DNA from 2 places in the Micrococcus sp. iso_229 genome. Region 1 is predicted to be linked to the other one. Evidence: predicted binding sites of a transcription regulator. Region 1 holds the regulator's gene; the other holds the start of a gene.
What was found. The regulator HspR, encoded in region 1, represses chaperone genes until heat shock. The targets are predictions, from matches to a motif close to AAGTTGAGTCNNNNNGACTCAACTT.
Positions count from the first base shown of each region.

Region 1 (7,717 bases):
GCCGGACTGGAACGTGCTCGCCGTCGAGGTCTACGTGCCCGGCCTGGCCGCGCTCATGACGCGCGTGGAGCAGCAGGGCCTGGAGAACGTCCGCGCCGTGGAGGCCAACGCCCCCGAGCTGCTGGACGCCCTGCTCACGCCCGGCTCCGTGTCCGAGGTGTGGGTGTTCTTCCCGGACCCGTGGCACAAGAAGCGGCACCACAAGCGCCGCCTGGTCTCCCCCGCCTTCGCGGACCGCGTGGCGCGGGTGCTCGCCCCCGGCGGGGTGCTGCGGCTGGCGACGGACTGGTCGGGCTACGCCGTGCAGATGCGCGAGGTGCTCGAGGCGCACCCGGAGTTCGAGAACCTCTTCCCCGGGCGCGCCGCGGGCGAGGACTCCCCGCTCACGCGGGTGCGCCGCGAGGGCAGGGAGACCGAGGTGGGTGCCCAGCCGTTGCCCGCGGGCTGGGAGCGCGCGGCCGAGGAGGAGCGGCCGCTGCGGGCCGGCCTGGGTGAGGCGCGGGCCGGCGCGGCAGCCGCGGACCCCGTGGACCACGAGGGCGGCTGGGCGCCCCGGTTCGAGGGTCGACCGATCACGAGCTTCGAGGCGAAGTCCCAGCGGGCCGGGCGTCTCGTGTTCGACCTGGCGTACCGCCGCCGCTGAGCAGGGGGCCCGACGGGACGGCTCAGGCCGGGGCGACCGGCCCGGCCGGGTCGGCGCCGTCCGAGACGGGCGGCAGCGGCAGGCCGGCGGTCACCCGCGCGGTCGCCGCGAGCGTCACGGACCCGGCGTCCCGGTAGCCCCTCGGGGCGTCCCCGGGGGCCGTCGGCGACCAGCGGGCCGTGTGGTGGCCGCGGACGGCGGCCCCCGCCAGGCCGGGCCGCGGGGCCACCGGCAGCACGGCGGCGTCCGTCCAGTCCCGACGACGGCCCACCGCACGGCCGACCCGGGCGAGGAGGTCGCCCGGGGCCAGGGCGCGGAACACCCGTCCGGACCGCAGGCCGAGGTGCGCGGCCCGGGCTGCCAGGGCGGCGGGCAGCCCGACCGCGCCCGAGACCACGAGGGCCTCGACGGGACGCTCGGCCGGCCACGGGGCCTCGGCGTCGTCGGGCTGCAGGCCCCGGTCCGCGAGCAGGCGCAGGGCGTGCGCGGCCACGAGCGAGCCGTACGAGTGGGCCTCCACGGCCCCGTGCACGGCGGTCCCGCGGGCGCGCAGGGCCGGGGCGGCGTCGTCGTCCTCCCCCGGCCCGTGGCGCAGGAACTCCCACCAGGCCCGCACATCCGCGGCGAGCATCGCGCCGCCGCGCCGGCCGGGGCCGTCGAGCACCACCCGCCAGGGCGAGGGCGCGGGGTAGCCGAGCCACGCGATGACGACGGGACGGGGTGCGCCGGCGGCACGCTGGGCGGCGGCGAGGTGGGCGGCCTCCCGGGCCGTCCCCCACATGGCCGTCTGGGGGCGGATGCCCATGCCGGAGACGAGCCAGGTCAGGTGGGTGGCGGTCGCGGGGTCCCCCGCGGCGACCACGGCGCGCGGACCGTCCGGTCCGTCGAGGACGTAGTCCAGCAGATGCCGGGCGGGCAGCTGCGGGTCCATGCCCTCCGGCTTGAGGGCGTGGACGATCCCGTCCAGGGCGCTGCGGGCCCGCCGGCCCAGGCCGTCGCGCCGGGCCATGTCGGTGCGCAGCCGCTCTCGGACGCGGGACCGTGCGGCCGCCCCGAACGACGCCCGGCTCAGTCCTGCTCGGGCTGCCACGTGAGCACCCGTCGGGGGACCGCGACGCCGGAGGGCAGCGTCCGCAGGACACCCGGGGAGGCCTGGCCCGCGGCGTCGGCCTCGGTCCGTGCCGCGGCCTGGCGGCGGGCGGCCATCCGGTCGGCGTACCGGGCCGAGACGTCGCCGCCGGAGCCCACGGTGAAGACGCGGGCCAGGCGGGAGGCGTGGTGGAGGCGGTCCACCTGGGCCGACAGTTCGACCACGGTGTCCTGCAGCTGCTCGACCTCGCGCTGCAGCGCGATCACGCGGCGGATGCCCTCCAGCGAGATGCCCTCGCCGCTCAGGGCCTGCACGGTCTGGAGCCGCTCGACGTCGGCCAGGGAGTAGCGGCGGTGCCGTCCGCCCTGGCGGGCGGGGACCACGAGGCCGAGCCGGTCGTACTGGCGCAGGGTCTGCGGGTGCATGCCCGCCATCTCGGCGGCCACGGAGATCACGAAGACGGGGGCGTTCCGGTCAGGACCCCGCTCGCGGCCGCGGTCCGCGCGGGCGGCGCCGTCGCGGGCGCTCACCAGGCGGCCTTCCGGGCCAGCTCCCGCCGCGGATCGTCGCCGGCCAGGGCGGACTGCAGGGCCTCGACGGCGGCGCGGGCGTCGTCGTTGAGCTCGGTGGGCACGGTGACGCGCAGCTCCACGAGCAGGTCACCCGTCCTGTTCCCGCGCTCGACACCGCGGCCCTTCAGGCGCAGCACGCGGCCGGACTGGGAGCCCGCCGGCACCTTCACCTTCACGGGGCGCTCCAGCGTGGGCACCTCGATCGTGGCGCCGAGGGCGGCCTCGGGGAAGGTGACGGGCACGGTGATGCGCAGGTCGTCCCCGTCCCGGTGGAAGAACTCGTGCTCGCGCACGCGCACGGTGACCAGCAGGTCGCCGCGGCCGGCCGCACCGGGCGCGCCCTTGCCGCGGGCACGGACCTTCTGGCCGTCACGGATGCCCTTCGGGATCTTCACCTCGATCGTCTCGCCGTCCGGGGCGCGCAGGGACACCGTGGTGCCCTGGATCGAGCCGCGGAAGGAGATCGTGGTGGTGGCGGTGCGGTCCGCGCCCTTCGTGGGGCGCGGCCGCGCGTAGCCGGCGTCGCCGAAGCCGCCGGGGCCGAAGCCGCCGGTCTGGCCTGCGGCGCCGCCGAACATCCCGCTGAACAGGTCCGACAGGTCGGGCCCGGACTGCGTGGTGCGGGGGCCGCCCCCGCCGCCGAACATGCCGCCGAAGACGTCCTCGAAGCCGCCGCCGTCGGCACCGCCCGGGGCGGAGAACCGGGCGCCGCCGCCCATCGCGCGGATCGCGTCGTACTCCTGGCGCTCCTGGGGGTCGCTCAGGACGGCGTACGCCTCCGAGATCTCCTTGAACTTCTTCTCGGCCGCCTCATCCCCGGGGTTCTGGTCCGGGTGGTGGGTGCGGGCGAGCTTGCGGTAGGCCTTCTTCACATCCGCATCGGAGGCGTCCTTGGACACCCCCAGGGTCGCGTAGAAGTCCTTGTCCATCCAATCCTGCGAGGCCATGGTGCCTCCTCTCGTGTGTATCGGTCAGGGGGTCGGCCGGCGACGGGGTGGGCCGCCGGCCGACGGGGTCACTCGTCTCCGGCGGAGACCATCACCTGGGCGGCGCGCAGCACGCGGCCGTCCCGGAGGTAGCCGTTGCGGAAGACCTGGACCACGTGGTCCGCGGGCACCTCTGCGTGCGGCTGGCGCATCACGGCCTCGTGCACGGCCGGGTCGAACTCGACGCCGGCCAGGGCCTCCTGGTCGTGACGCTCGAGGCCGAGGCCGGCCAGGGCGGTGTCGAGCTTGGTCGCGATGGCGGCGAACGGACCGTCCGTCAGGTCGCCGGCGGCGCGGGCGGCGTCGATGTCGTCGAGCACCGGCAGCAGCGCGGTGACGGCCTTGAGCACGCCGGCGTCCCTGGCCAGGTCGCGGTCGCGGTCCACGCGGCGCTTGTAGTTCACGTACTCGGCCTGCAGACGGCGCAGGTCGGTCTCGAGCTCGGCCTCGCGATCCGAGGCCGCGGGCTGCGGCGCCTCGGCCCCGGCCTCGTCGAGGATGCGCTCGGCCTGGGCGAGGGCGTCGCCGTCCTCGGCCTGCTCGGCCGCGCTCTCGGCGGAGACGCGGGGCTCACCGGTCTCGGGGTCGATGCGGCGACGGTCGTTGAACACGATGGGCTCCTCCTCGGAGCCGCGCTCGGCGTCGGAGGAGCCGTGCGGACGCTGCTGGTCGGCGCTCATGGTGTGTCCTTTCGAAGCGGGTGGGCGCGGCGGGTCCGCCGCGCGGGGGGGTGGGAAGGCCGGCGGGCCGGCCTGGCAGGGGCGCTGCCGGGCCGGCCCGCCGGCGTCGTGGGCCTCCGGGCGGGGCGGGCGTGGACGCCCGCCCCGGCACCGGGGTGTCAGGCCTTCTTCTCGTCGTCCTCGTCGACCACCTCGGCGTCGACGATGTCCTCGTCGTCGCCCTGCGGGGCGGCGGACTCGGCGCCGGCGTCGGCCGACTCCGCGCCCTGCTGGGCGTAGAGGGCCTCGCCGATCTTGACCTGGGAGGCCTGGAGCTTCTCGAACGCGGCGGCGACCTCGTCGTCGTTGTCCTGCTTCTCCAGGGCGGCCTTCAGAGCGTCGACGTCGGCCTGCACCTCGGTCTTGACGTCCTCGGGCAGCTTGTCCGCGTTGTCCTGCAGGAGCTTGTCCACGGAGTACGCGGACTGCTCCGCCTGGTTGCGGCGGTCGGCGGCCTCACGGCGCTTCCTGTCCTCGTCGGCGTGAGCCTCGGCGTCCTTGACCATGCGGTCGATGTCCTCCTTGGACAGCGAGGAGCCGCCCGTGATGGTCATCGACTGCTCGGTGCCGGTGCCCTTGTCCTTCGCGGAGACGTGCACGATGCCGTTCGCGTCGATGTCGAAGGTGACCTCGATCTGGGGCATGCCGCGCGGGGCCGGGGCGATGCCGGTCAGCTCGAAGGTGCCCAGCGCCTTGTTGTCCCGGGTGAACTCGCGCTCGCCCTGGAAGACCTGGATGGACACGGAGGGCTGGTTGTCCTCGGCCGTGGTGAACGTCTCGGAGCGCTTGGTCGGGATGGCCGTGTTGCGCTCGATGAGCTTGGCCATCACGCCGCCCTTGGTCTCGATGCCCAGCGACAGCGGGGTCACGTCGATCAGGAGCACGTCCTTGCGCTCGCCGGCGAGCACGCCGGCCTGCACCGCGGCGCCGATGGCGACGACCTCGTCCGGGTTCACGCTCTTGTTGGGCTCCTTGCCGCCGGTCAGCTCCTTCACCAGGTCGGAGACGGCGGGCATGCGGGTCGAGCCGCCGACGAGGACCACGTGGTCGATGTCGGAGACCTTGACGCCGGCCTCCTTGATGACGTCCTCGAACGGCTTGCGGGTGCGCTCGAGCAGGTCCTTGGTGAGGTCCTGGAACTTGGCGCGGGAGAGGTGCTCGTCCAGGTGCACCGGGCCCTCGGGGGTCACGGACAGGTACTGCAGCGAGATGTTGGTGGAGGTGGCCGAGGAGAGCTCCTTCTTGGCCTGCTCCGCGGCCTCCTTCAGTCGCTGCAGGGCGATCTTGTCCTTGGACAGGTCCGCGCCCTTGGACTTGGCCTGCTGGAGCAGCCAGTCCACGATCCGCTGGTCCCAGTCGTCGCCGCCGAGGCGGTTGTCGCCTGCGGTGGCGCGCACCTGGATGGTGGCGAAGTCGTCCTCGTCCTTGGCGACCTCGAGCAGGGACACGTCGAAGGTGCCGCCGCCCAGGTCGAAGACCAGGATGAGCTCGTCCTCCTTGCCCTTCTCCAGGCCGTAGGCCAGGGCGGCCGCGGTGGGCTCGTTGATGATGCGCTTGACGTTCAGGCCCGCGATCTCGCCGGCCTCCTTGGTGGCCTGGCGCTCGGCGTCGTTGAAGTAGGCGGGCACGGTGATCACCGCGTCGGTGACCTTCTCGCCCAGGTACTCCTCGGCGTCGTGCTTGAGCTTCATCAGCGTGCGGGCCGAGATCTCCTGCGGGGTGTACTTCTTGCCGTCCACCTCGGTGGTCCAGTCGGTGCCCATGTGGCGCTTGATGGACGCGAAGGTGCGCTCCGGGTTGTTGACGGCCTGGCGCTTGGCGACCTCGCCGACCAGGACGTCCCCGCCCTTGGAGAACGCGACGACGGACGGGGTGGTGCGGGCGCCCTCGGCGTTCGCGATGACGACCGGGTCGCCACCCTCGAGGACGGCGACGACGGAGTTGGTGGTGCCGAGGTCGATGCCGACTGCACGGGACATGGTGGGGTCCTTCCTGTCTGACGGTGAAGCGGGGGCCGGACCCGCGGGCCGGGGGCGCCGGCGCCGCAGGGACTTGAGCCTTCATGACTCAGGTTGCCACCGGGGTGGTGGACTGTCAAGTGAACCTGAGTCGACTTCACTCACTTCTGCTTCTGCGGGGGTCAACGCGGGCCGTCCGCGATCCATTCCCGGGCCCCGGGTCCATCCCTGATCCGTCCCGGTGCAGGCGCCCGGCCCTGGAAGCGCGGGGGTCTCGCGCGGTTGGATGGCAGATCACGGGGCGTCGCCGACGGCGCGCCCGTCCCGACAGAGAAGGAGCACCACCATGGCCGAGAAGAACGCCGCCGAGTACACCGTCCCGGGCCTGTCCCTGAGCACGGGCCGCCGCACCGCCGAGATCCTCCAGGGTCGCCTGCACGCCCTCAACGACCTGCAGCTCACCCTGAAGCACGCCCACTGGAACGTGGTGGGCCCCGGCTTCATCGGCGTGCACGAGATGCTCGACCCCCAGATCGAGCTGGTCCGCGGGATGGTGGACGTCCTCGCGGAGCGCATCGCCACCCTGGGCGTCTCCCCCGCCGGCACCCCGGGCGCGCTCGTGGCCGCCCGTGCGTGGGACGACTACACGCTGGGCCGCGCGACGACCCTGGAGCACCTGGCCGCGCTGGACCTCGTCTACGACGGCGTCGTGACGGACCACCGGGCCGCGATCGACGCCACCGAGGACCTCGACCCGGTCACCCAGGACATCCTCATCGACCAGGTGGCCCAGCTCGAGCTGTTCCAGTGGTTCATGCGCTCCTTCCTGACCACGGACGACGGCCGCCTGAGCAGCGCGGGCGCGGCCACGGAGGCCGCCGCCGCGGGCCGGGTGAAGGACGACCAGGCCGCGCCCGCCCCGCAGGGCGCGCGCTCGAAGAAGTCGGATGCCAAGAAGGCCACGGCCTCGAACGCGAAGAAGTCCAAGAAGAAGTGACCGCGCGCCCCTGAGGCGCCCGCATGCACGGAGGGCCCGACTGCACCGCCGGTCGGGCCCTCCGTCGCCGTCCGGGCTCAGGCGGCCCGCGCCGGCCACCAGACGCGCGGGCCGATGTCCCGCACGAGCGCCGGGATCAGCAGCGTGCGCACCACCAGTGTGTCCAGCAGCACGCCGAAGGCCACGATGAACGCCAGCTGCACCATGAACATCAGCGGGATCACCGCGAGCGCGGCGAAGGTGGCCGCCAGCACGACGCCGGCCGAGGTGATGACCCCGCCCGTGACGGTGAGGGCGCGCAGCACGCCCGCCCGCGTGCCGTGCCGCGGCGTCTCCTCCCGCGCCCGGGTCATCAGGAAGATCGTGTAGTCGATCCCGAGGGCCACGAGGAAGACGAAGCCGTACAGCGGCACGGTGGGGTCGGCGTCCTCGAAGCCGAACACGTGCCGGAACACGAGGGCCGAGACGCCCAGGGCCGCACCGAAGCTGACCACGGTGGCCGCCACGAGCAGCACGGGCGCCAGGAGCGAGCGCAGCAGCACCGCGAGGATGGCCAGCAGCATCGCGAGGATCAGCGGGATGACGACCCGCAGGTCGCGCTGCGTGGTGACGTTCGTGTCCAGCGCCTGGGCCGCCGGGCCGCCCACGAGGATCTCGCCCGAGGTGGGGAGATCCGCGAGCCGGTCGCGCAGGCGGGCCACGGTCTGCTGCGCGGCGAGGGACTCGCCCGGGTCCGCCAGGGTGGCCGAGAC
Region 1 covers NZ_CM176514.1:1,967,236-1,974,952, forward strand. The annotation lists gene trmB (tRNA (guanosine(46)-N7)-methyltransferase TrmB) at 1-643, shown strand, start outside; gene AC3RKA_RS09105 (alpha/beta hydrolase) at 666-1,733, opposite strand; gene AC3RKA_RS09110 (heat shock protein transcriptional repressor HspR) at 1,712-2,263, opposite strand; gene AC3RKA_RS09115 (DnaJ C-terminal domain-containing protein) at 2,260-3,252, opposite strand; gene AC3RKA_RS09120 (nucleotide exchange factor GrpE) at 3,321-3,971, opposite strand; gene dnaK (molecular chaperone DnaK) at 4,130-5,989, opposite strand; gene AC3RKA_RS09130 (Dps family protein) at 6,315-6,965, shown strand; gene AC3RKA_RS09135 (MMPL family transporter) at 7,043-7,717, opposite strand, start outside.

Region 2 (7,717 bases), 260 kb from region 1:
GCCGGGGAAGAACAGCAGCCCGGCCGCCAGCACCGCGGCCACCGTGACACCGGCGCCGATCAGGCCCACGCGGAGCCGGTGGGGGAAGAGCCATGCGGCCACGAGGAAGGGGGAGTAGAGCAGGGCGTGGACGCCCAGGATCCGGGTCAGCACGGCCACGCACGCGGCGAGCACGAGCCAGGTGAGGATCGTGTTGGCCCAGGCAGGCCACGCGCGCACCGGGCGCGGCACCACGAACGCGGCCAGGTAGACGAGGACGAAGACCGCGATGGCCGCCACCCCCAGGATCGCCTCGCCCCGCCCGTCCCCGGGCGTGAACGCCCGGCGGAGGAGCTCGACGAGGACGAAGCCGAAGCTGATGAGCCACACCCCGGCGAACCCCAGCGTGGACGGCCACAGGTGCAGCGGCAGGACGGCGGGGTCGTGCTCCGCCGTGCCGACCGCCGGGCGGGCCGGCGCCGGGGATCCTCCGTCGGGGCTCATGCGCGGGCCGTCCGGGAGCGGGAGGCGAGCAGGCAGACCACTGCGAACACGGCCGTCCAGGCCAGCAGGTTCACGAGCGGCAGCCACAGCGGGTCCGCGGCGGCGGCGGGTTCCGTTCCCATCGGTGCCCTCTCTCCCTCCATCTGCGGCCACCGGGCGAGGACGCCGGCCCCGTACACCGGAGTGAAGCGCCCGATGTCCAGCATGATCCCCGAGAGCGGGACGAAGAGGTTCCCGAGGAAGCCGAACACCACCAGGGTGCCCGACGCCGCGGACACGGCGGCCTCCGAACGGAAGAGCAGGGCGGCCGCCAGGCCGAACAGCGCGAACGGCAGCGAGGACACCAGGGCGAGGGCGCCCGTCGTGAGCCAGCGCAGCGGGCCGTCGAGCTCGGCGCCCGTGAGCGCGCCCGCGGCGAGCACGGCGAGCACGGGCAGGGCGGCGATGGCCAGGGCCACGAGGCACTTGCCGGCGAGGTAGGCGCCCGGGGTGAGCGCGGTCAGGGAGAGCTGGCGGCCCCAGCCGGACTGGCGCTCGACGGCGGCCGAGCCGGCGATCGAGGTGGTGGCCATGACCGCCCCGTACACGGCCATGCCGGTCATGGTGTACGCGGACACGTTCCCGTGGCCGACGGGGAGGTCACCCCAGTCGGAGAGCGCGCCGAACATGAGGTAGAGCGCCACGGGGAGGACGACGATGAAGAACGAGCTCTCGATCATCCGCACGTTGCGGACGAACTCGCGGCGTGCGTAGCCGACCAGGCGGCCGGGGGCGGTGGTGGTCGTGCTCATGCGAGGGCCTCCTGCGGCTCGGAGGGTGCCGGCTGGCCGGCGTCGGTCAGGGAGAGGAACACGTCGTCGAGGGAGGCGTGGGTGATCGCCAGGTCCTCGACGAGGTGATCGTTCAGCAGGTGGCGGGCGACGTCGTCGCCGGTGACCGAGCCCCCGGCGGGGACGCGCACGCGCAGGCGGCTGGGGGAGAGGTGCTGTGGTTCGAGCTGGACGGCGTCCTGCGGCAGGTCCAGGGCGGCGGCGAGGCGGGCGGGCGCGTCCGGATCGTCTCCGCCGCCGGTCCAGCGGCCCGTGAGGGTGACGGACCCGCCGGTGGCGAGCTCGGCGGGCGTGCCGTCCGCGTGGATCCAGCCTTCGCGCATCAGGACGATCCGGTCCGCGAAGTCCTCGGCCTCGGGGAGGAAGTGGGTGGCGAACACGATGGTGCGGCCCCGGTCCGCCTCGGCGTGCATGGTGTCCCAGAAGTCGTGGCGGGCGCGGACGTCCATGCCCGCGGTGGGCTCGTCCAGGATCAGCAGCTCGGGGTCGGTGAGCAGGGCCAGGGCGAAGCGCAGCCGCTGGCGCTCGCCTCCGGAGCACTTCTTCACACGGCGGCCGGCCAGCCCGGTGAGGCCGGCGCGCTCGAGGGCGGCGGGCACGCCGATGTGGCGGCGGTGGCAGCCGGCCACCATGGCCACGGTCTCGCGGACGCTCAGGTCCTCCAGCAGGCCGCCCGTCTGCAGCACCGCGCCCACCCGGCCCTGGCGGACGGCGGCGACGGGGTCGGAGCCGAGGACGCGGACCGTGCCGTCCGAGGGCGGGCTGAAGCCCAGGGCCATGTCCAGCAGGGTGGTCTTGCCGGCGCCGTTGGGCCCGAGGAGGGCGAGGACTTCGCCGGCAGGGACGGTGAGGTCCACCCCGTCCACGGCCCGGACGGGTCCGAAGCGGCGGGTGAGTCCCCGGGTTGCGAGTGCGGGTGCGTTGCTCATGGGTCCAGCCTCGCCGCGGGGCGCGCCCCGCGGGAGCGGCAGACGTCAGGAATGCGCCATGACGGATGTCATGGGTGGGGCCACGCCGAGGCGGGCGGGCCGTCCTCCAGAAAGTTGAGCGGAGTTCACGCAGATTTCTGGAATAGGTTCGCCGGGCGTGCTGTTGTGGTGATCAGACGCCGCGGTGTCAGCGGCGCCCACCCGACTCCCGAGGAGAGTGAACCGACATGGCCCGTCCCATCGATCCGTTCCGCGAGATGGAGCGTCCCTTCCGTGAGATGGAGCGCCTGGTGAACGGTCTGACGACCCGCGCGACCGGCACCGCGTCCATGCCCATGAACCTGTACCGCGAGGGCGACGCCTTCGTCGCCGAGGTCGAGCTGCCCGGCGTCGACCCGGCCTCCATCGACGTGGACGTGGAGGAGCGCACGCTCACCGTCCGCGCCGAGCGCAAGGAGGACCCGGCCCGCGAGGACCGCCGCTGGCTCACCCGTGAGCGTTCCGCCGGCACCTTCGCCCGCCAGCTCACCCTGGGCGAGGGCCTGGCCCTCGACCGCATCCAGGCCGACTACAGCGACGGCGTCCTGACCCTCACCATCCCGGTGGCGGAGCAGGCCAAGCCCCGCAAGATCTCCGTCACCCACGGCGGCGCCGCCCCCGTGGCCGGGCAGACCGTGGAGGGCGAGACCGCCGAGGCCTCCGGCGAGTGATCGCCCTCTGACGGAGCCGCGCGGCCGGCGTGACCGGCCCGCGGCCCGTCCCCCCGAACGCAGATGCGGCGGGCCCCCACCGGGGGCCCGCCGCATCTGCGTGATGGTCAGGCGCGATCGGCCAGGACCAGCTGCGCGGCCTTCTCACCCGCACACGTAGTCGGCGACTTTCTCGTCGGTCTGCACGTTCACGCCCGGGGCGAGCTCCCGGCCGGCCCACTCCGCCACGGAACGGGGCCGGTGCGGGACGCCTCCGCCGCGGCGGACCCGCCGGTAGACTGCCGGACTGTGGCTTTGACTATCGGATTCGTGGGACTGCCCAACGTGGGCAAGTCGACCCTGTTCAACGCGCTGACGCGCCAGACCGTGCTCGCCGCGAACTACCCGTTCGCGACGATCGAGCCGAACGTGGGCGTGGTGAACCTGCCGGACGAGCGCCTGCCGCAGCTGGCCGAGATCTTCGGCTCCGAGCGCATCCTGCCGGCCACGGTGTCCTTCGTGGACATCGCCGGCATCGTGAAGGGCGCCTCCGAGGGGGAGGGCCTGGGCAACCAGTTCCTGGCGAACATCCGTGAGGCCCACGCGATTGCCCAGGTGGTGCGCGCGTTCGACGACGGCGACGTCGTCCACGTGGACGGCAAGGTGGACCCGGCCTCGGACATGGAGACCATCAACACCGAGCTGATCATCGCGGACATGCAGACCGTGGAGAAGGCGATCCCGCGCGTCGAGAAGGAGGTCAAGGGCAAGAAGAAGGAGCCCGCCGACCTCGAGGCGCTCAAGGCCGCGCTCGCGGTGCTGGAGCGGGGCGAGACGATCTTCGCCGCGAAGGACAAGGACAAGCTGGACATGGACCGGCTGCGGGAGCTGAGCCTGCTCACCGCCAAGCCGTTCATCTATGTGTTCAACTCGGACGAGGGTGTGCTGGGGGACGAGGCCAAGCAGCAGGAGCTGCGCGATCTGGTGGCCCCCGCCGACGCCGTGTTCCTGGACGCCAAGCTCGAGTCCGACCTGGTGGAGCTCTCTGAGGAGGAGGCCGCCGAGATGCTGGAGATGGCCGGGCAGGACGAGTCCGGGCTGGACCAGCTGGCCCGCGTCGGATTCTCCACCCTCGGCCTGCAGACCTACCTGACGGCGGGGCCGAAGGAGACGCGCGCGTGGACCATTCCGGTCGGCGCGACGGCGCCCGAGGCTGCCGGCGTGATCCACACCGACTTCCAGCGCGGCTTCATCAAGGCAGAGATCGTGAGCTTCGAGGACCTGATCGCCGCCGGCTCCATGTCCGACGCCAAGGCCGCCGGCAAGGTGCGTATGGAGGGCAAGGACTACGTCATGAAGGACGGCGACGTGGTGGAGTTCCGGTTCAACGTGTAGTCGAGGCCTTGTCGACGAACTGCCGCGGTCGGTGATCACTGTGTCCGAGACCAGGTGATTTGTATCGTGGTGGTGTGAATTGATCCATGCTTCATTATATTGATCAGGTGGCCACCCATGGGCATCATCCCGCTGCCAGTCCTTTCGACAAGTGTATCAGCGAAATCCTTAGAGTGAGTGCGTTCGAGTTGCGCAAGGTGGAGTTTCCAGCACTGTGACGAACGATCATCTTCACGGCACGATGGAGGATGTGGACTCTGTTGTTGGGGGGAGAGCCGGGTAGCTAGTAGCCGATGGCCCAGAGATTCCGATTGCTGCGGGGCACGTGACCGCGATCACCCAGTAATTTATGCGGTTCGTGAAGGCTGGATGCGACGACGGCGGTCTCATGGCGGTGCGCGTCTGGTCGCTGGTCTGTCCCGAAGCCTATTCGGTTATGGATGTGCTGAGCTTTCGAATCGCCGCCTAACATCTCGAAGTGAGGAGCCAAACAATGAAGTTTCTGGGTGTCGCATCAGTTGTATATCTTAGAGAATATGCCTTGGAGTTCCTGCACCACATCGTCAGCATATTCAGCATGGAGTTCGCGTAGAGCTTCAAGATTTGTGATTCTCTCGCAGAACTCAATTGCCGTCGCGACCTTGTCTCTGCCCGCGTCCGTCCGGCAGTAGGTCTCGAGGTCGCCCCGGCGCAGGACGAATACATTCTCTTCGGCGAGAGACGAGATTACGGTGTCGCGTGCAGAAGCGATCTCCTCCGAGGACGGATTTGCGAGTTCGTTCAGCTTGGCATCACCATTGCCAGCGTCGAAGAGCTCGCTCAGTGTCTCATCCAGGAGTCGGGCAACGTTATCGCTAGGAGCGTCGCGCCAGTTAGACAGGTGGGACTGCGCGGCAGACCACAGCTCCCTGGCATTTCGGCGACTGGTGATGCTCCGCACTGTCTTGCTATTAGACTCGCTATTATCAGAGATCCTTTCGCTGATCAGTCCCATCAGCCTTGAGTGCGCGGCTCGGGTCTCCGCATCTCGGGTCAGTTGCTCAAAGCCGCGCACGAGGGCATCCAAGTCGGTGATGACATGGATCGGGATCTTGAAGCTGGAGAAGAACTCCCTGTAGCGGTTGATGTTCCCCTTGCCGTCGATCTTCACGAACATGATGTTCTTGTCGATGTCGTCCCAGTCCTGATTGATCAATCGGGCCAGGTGTGGATAGGTGAAAGTGTCGCTGTCACCTTCGACCAGGACGACGCGCTGCGCAAAGAATGCGGCTTCGTTGTTCTCGTGTTGCACGATCTGGTAGGCGTCCCGATGACCGATCGTGAGGTCAACGGGGTGCGCGGTTACCCCATCATCGGTCTTCTGGAGCCGGGCGAAGCCCTCCGTCCCAGGGCGGAAGAACCCTGGAGAATGGGTCGTGACCAGCACCTGGTGCTCGTTCGAGAAGGTGCCCAGGGCTGCCATAAGCTGGCGCTGAGCACGGGGGTGCAGGTAGAGCTCTGGCTCTTCGAAGAGCAGTACATAAGAGGGGCGCGGCGATTCTGATCGCGTATCGTCGCTCAGGCCGGTGCTCCGAATGCTTGCGTACGCTCGGAGCAGGGCAAACAGGACAGTCCGTTTGAGGCCATCGCCCTTGCTGGAAATGGAGCCCTCGTGCCCGTCGTCGACGCGTAGTTCGGCACCGGATAGCAGCATGGATAGCGTCGGTGCGGGCACGTCCATGCGGAGTGAGACGCCGGGAAAGCTCGCGCGGACGAACTCTTCGATCGTCGATTCAATGCGCTGGACGGCCTCAAGTCGAGCGTCGACTTCCAATCCGTCGTCATTCAGAGAACGGTTGAGTTTCTGATACACGGAGCGGAACTGATCGTTGATGTCGCTGAAGTGGTCCGCTACTTCATCGAAGAGCAGTTCGAGAAGCTTGCTAAAGGCTGACGTCCCGGTGGACTTCGCCTCCACGGAGGCATCCTTCACGGCTTCGATGTAGATCACGGACGGGAGGAGCGGCTTGACGGACTGTGCGATGCCCGTGGGGTATGCGGTGGGTGTCTCTTCTAGTTCCTCGGGCGGAAGCTGCCCGACCAGTTCAGTCCACGCGTCTTTGACCTGCTGCTGATTCGGCGCTGCGGGTAGTGCGCCTTCCATCGGGGGCAGTAATTCGACGACCGCTTGACGGAGCTGAGCGCCCTTCTTTCCTTTGATTGTCGAGGCCAGTGATTCTTGGCTCCATGACGGGTCGCTTGGGCCAAGCTTCAAGTACCTAGATTCGGCTTTCCCGTCGATTTCCTGCGTGCGAACGATCGTGAGCACGCCGTCCCTGAGCATTTCGCGTACCCGGTCTCGATGGGTCTCGTTCACCCTTCGAAGATCTTCCTCGTCGATCCCCTCGATGCGTAGTTCGACGCTCGCCGGAAGTTCTGGGTTCCGGAAATCCTCGGCGCTGAGCTTCTTGTCTTCTAGGACGTACTGGATCGCATGGAGCACGGACGACTTCCCTGCGTTATTCTCGCCAATGAGGCACCCGAGCTGGGTTAGGGGGAGCTCGGTGTTACTGTGGGCGCGGAAATTCTTGATTCTGACATGGGTAAGGCGCACGGGAAGCTCCTAATTTCGGGTCTGCTGGCGGTATCGAAAAGATATGCGTCCGGCTCGCGTCTTCAGCCGCATCATCAATGACTGGGAGTAATTCAGCCTACCAAGCGAGGGGAGCGACGATCAGGCACCGACGCCTCGCACCCCATTCGGCTGGCGGGGGCGAACAGCTGGCCGACGCGGCCTGGTGTAGGAGGGCATGACGTTGTTGACTCGTACCGGGGCCAGCGAGGCCGGCGGGGCGTTCCCGCAGGAGGTATGAGGCCGATGGCAGTTGTAGTGGTTCACCCACACTGCCAACGCCTCACGCCGGGCCGTCTCTGAGGAGTACGGGCGGGCGTAGAGGACCTCGTCCACCATCAGCCGGTTGTACCGGTCGACCTTCCCGTTGTGACGCGGGGCGTAGGGGCGGATCGAGTCGGTGCCGGCCCCCGAGAGAGACCACCTTCGCGGTGAACTCCACGGCCCGGTAGTTGTTCCCGTTGTCTGTGACCACCCGGTCCACGGTGATGCCGTGGGCGACGAAGAACGCCCTCGCCCGGCAGAAGAACCCGATCGTGGTCACCGCCTTCTCGTCCTCCAACGCCTCGGTGTACGCCAGCCGGGTGTACCTGTCGATCGCCGAGTGCAGGTAGGTGTACCCGACCCGGCAGCCAGGCCCGCGCTTGGCCGCCCGCGCGTTCTCGGAGTCCCGGCCGTGAGCACGCCAGCCGCCCCCTTCAGGGATGCGCCCGGTCTTCTTCACGTCCAGGTGCACTATGTGCCCCGGAGCCCGGGCGGTGATCTTCTAGATTCGTTGGC
Region 2 covers NZ_CM176514.1:1,708,564-1,716,280, reverse strand. The annotation lists gene AC3RKA_RS07865 (sensor histidine kinase) at 1-483, opposite strand, end outside; gene AC3RKA_RS07860 (ABC transporter permease) at 480-1,274, opposite strand; gene AC3RKA_RS07855 (ABC transporter ATP-binding protein) at 1,271-2,242, opposite strand; gene AC3RKA_RS07850 (Hsp20/alpha crystallin family protein) at 2,470-2,952, shown strand; gene ychF (redox-regulated ATPase YchF) at 3,241-4,326, shown strand; gene AC3RKA_RS07840 (ATP-dependent nuclease) at 4,841-6,919, opposite strand; partial or broken gene AC3RKA_RS07835 (IS481 family transposase) at 7,103-7,717, opposite strand, start outside.
Region 2: AC3RKA_RS07850 (Hsp20/alpha crystallin family protein) is a predicted target of HspR. The motif match lies at 2,354-2,378, and genes of this name have one in related genera.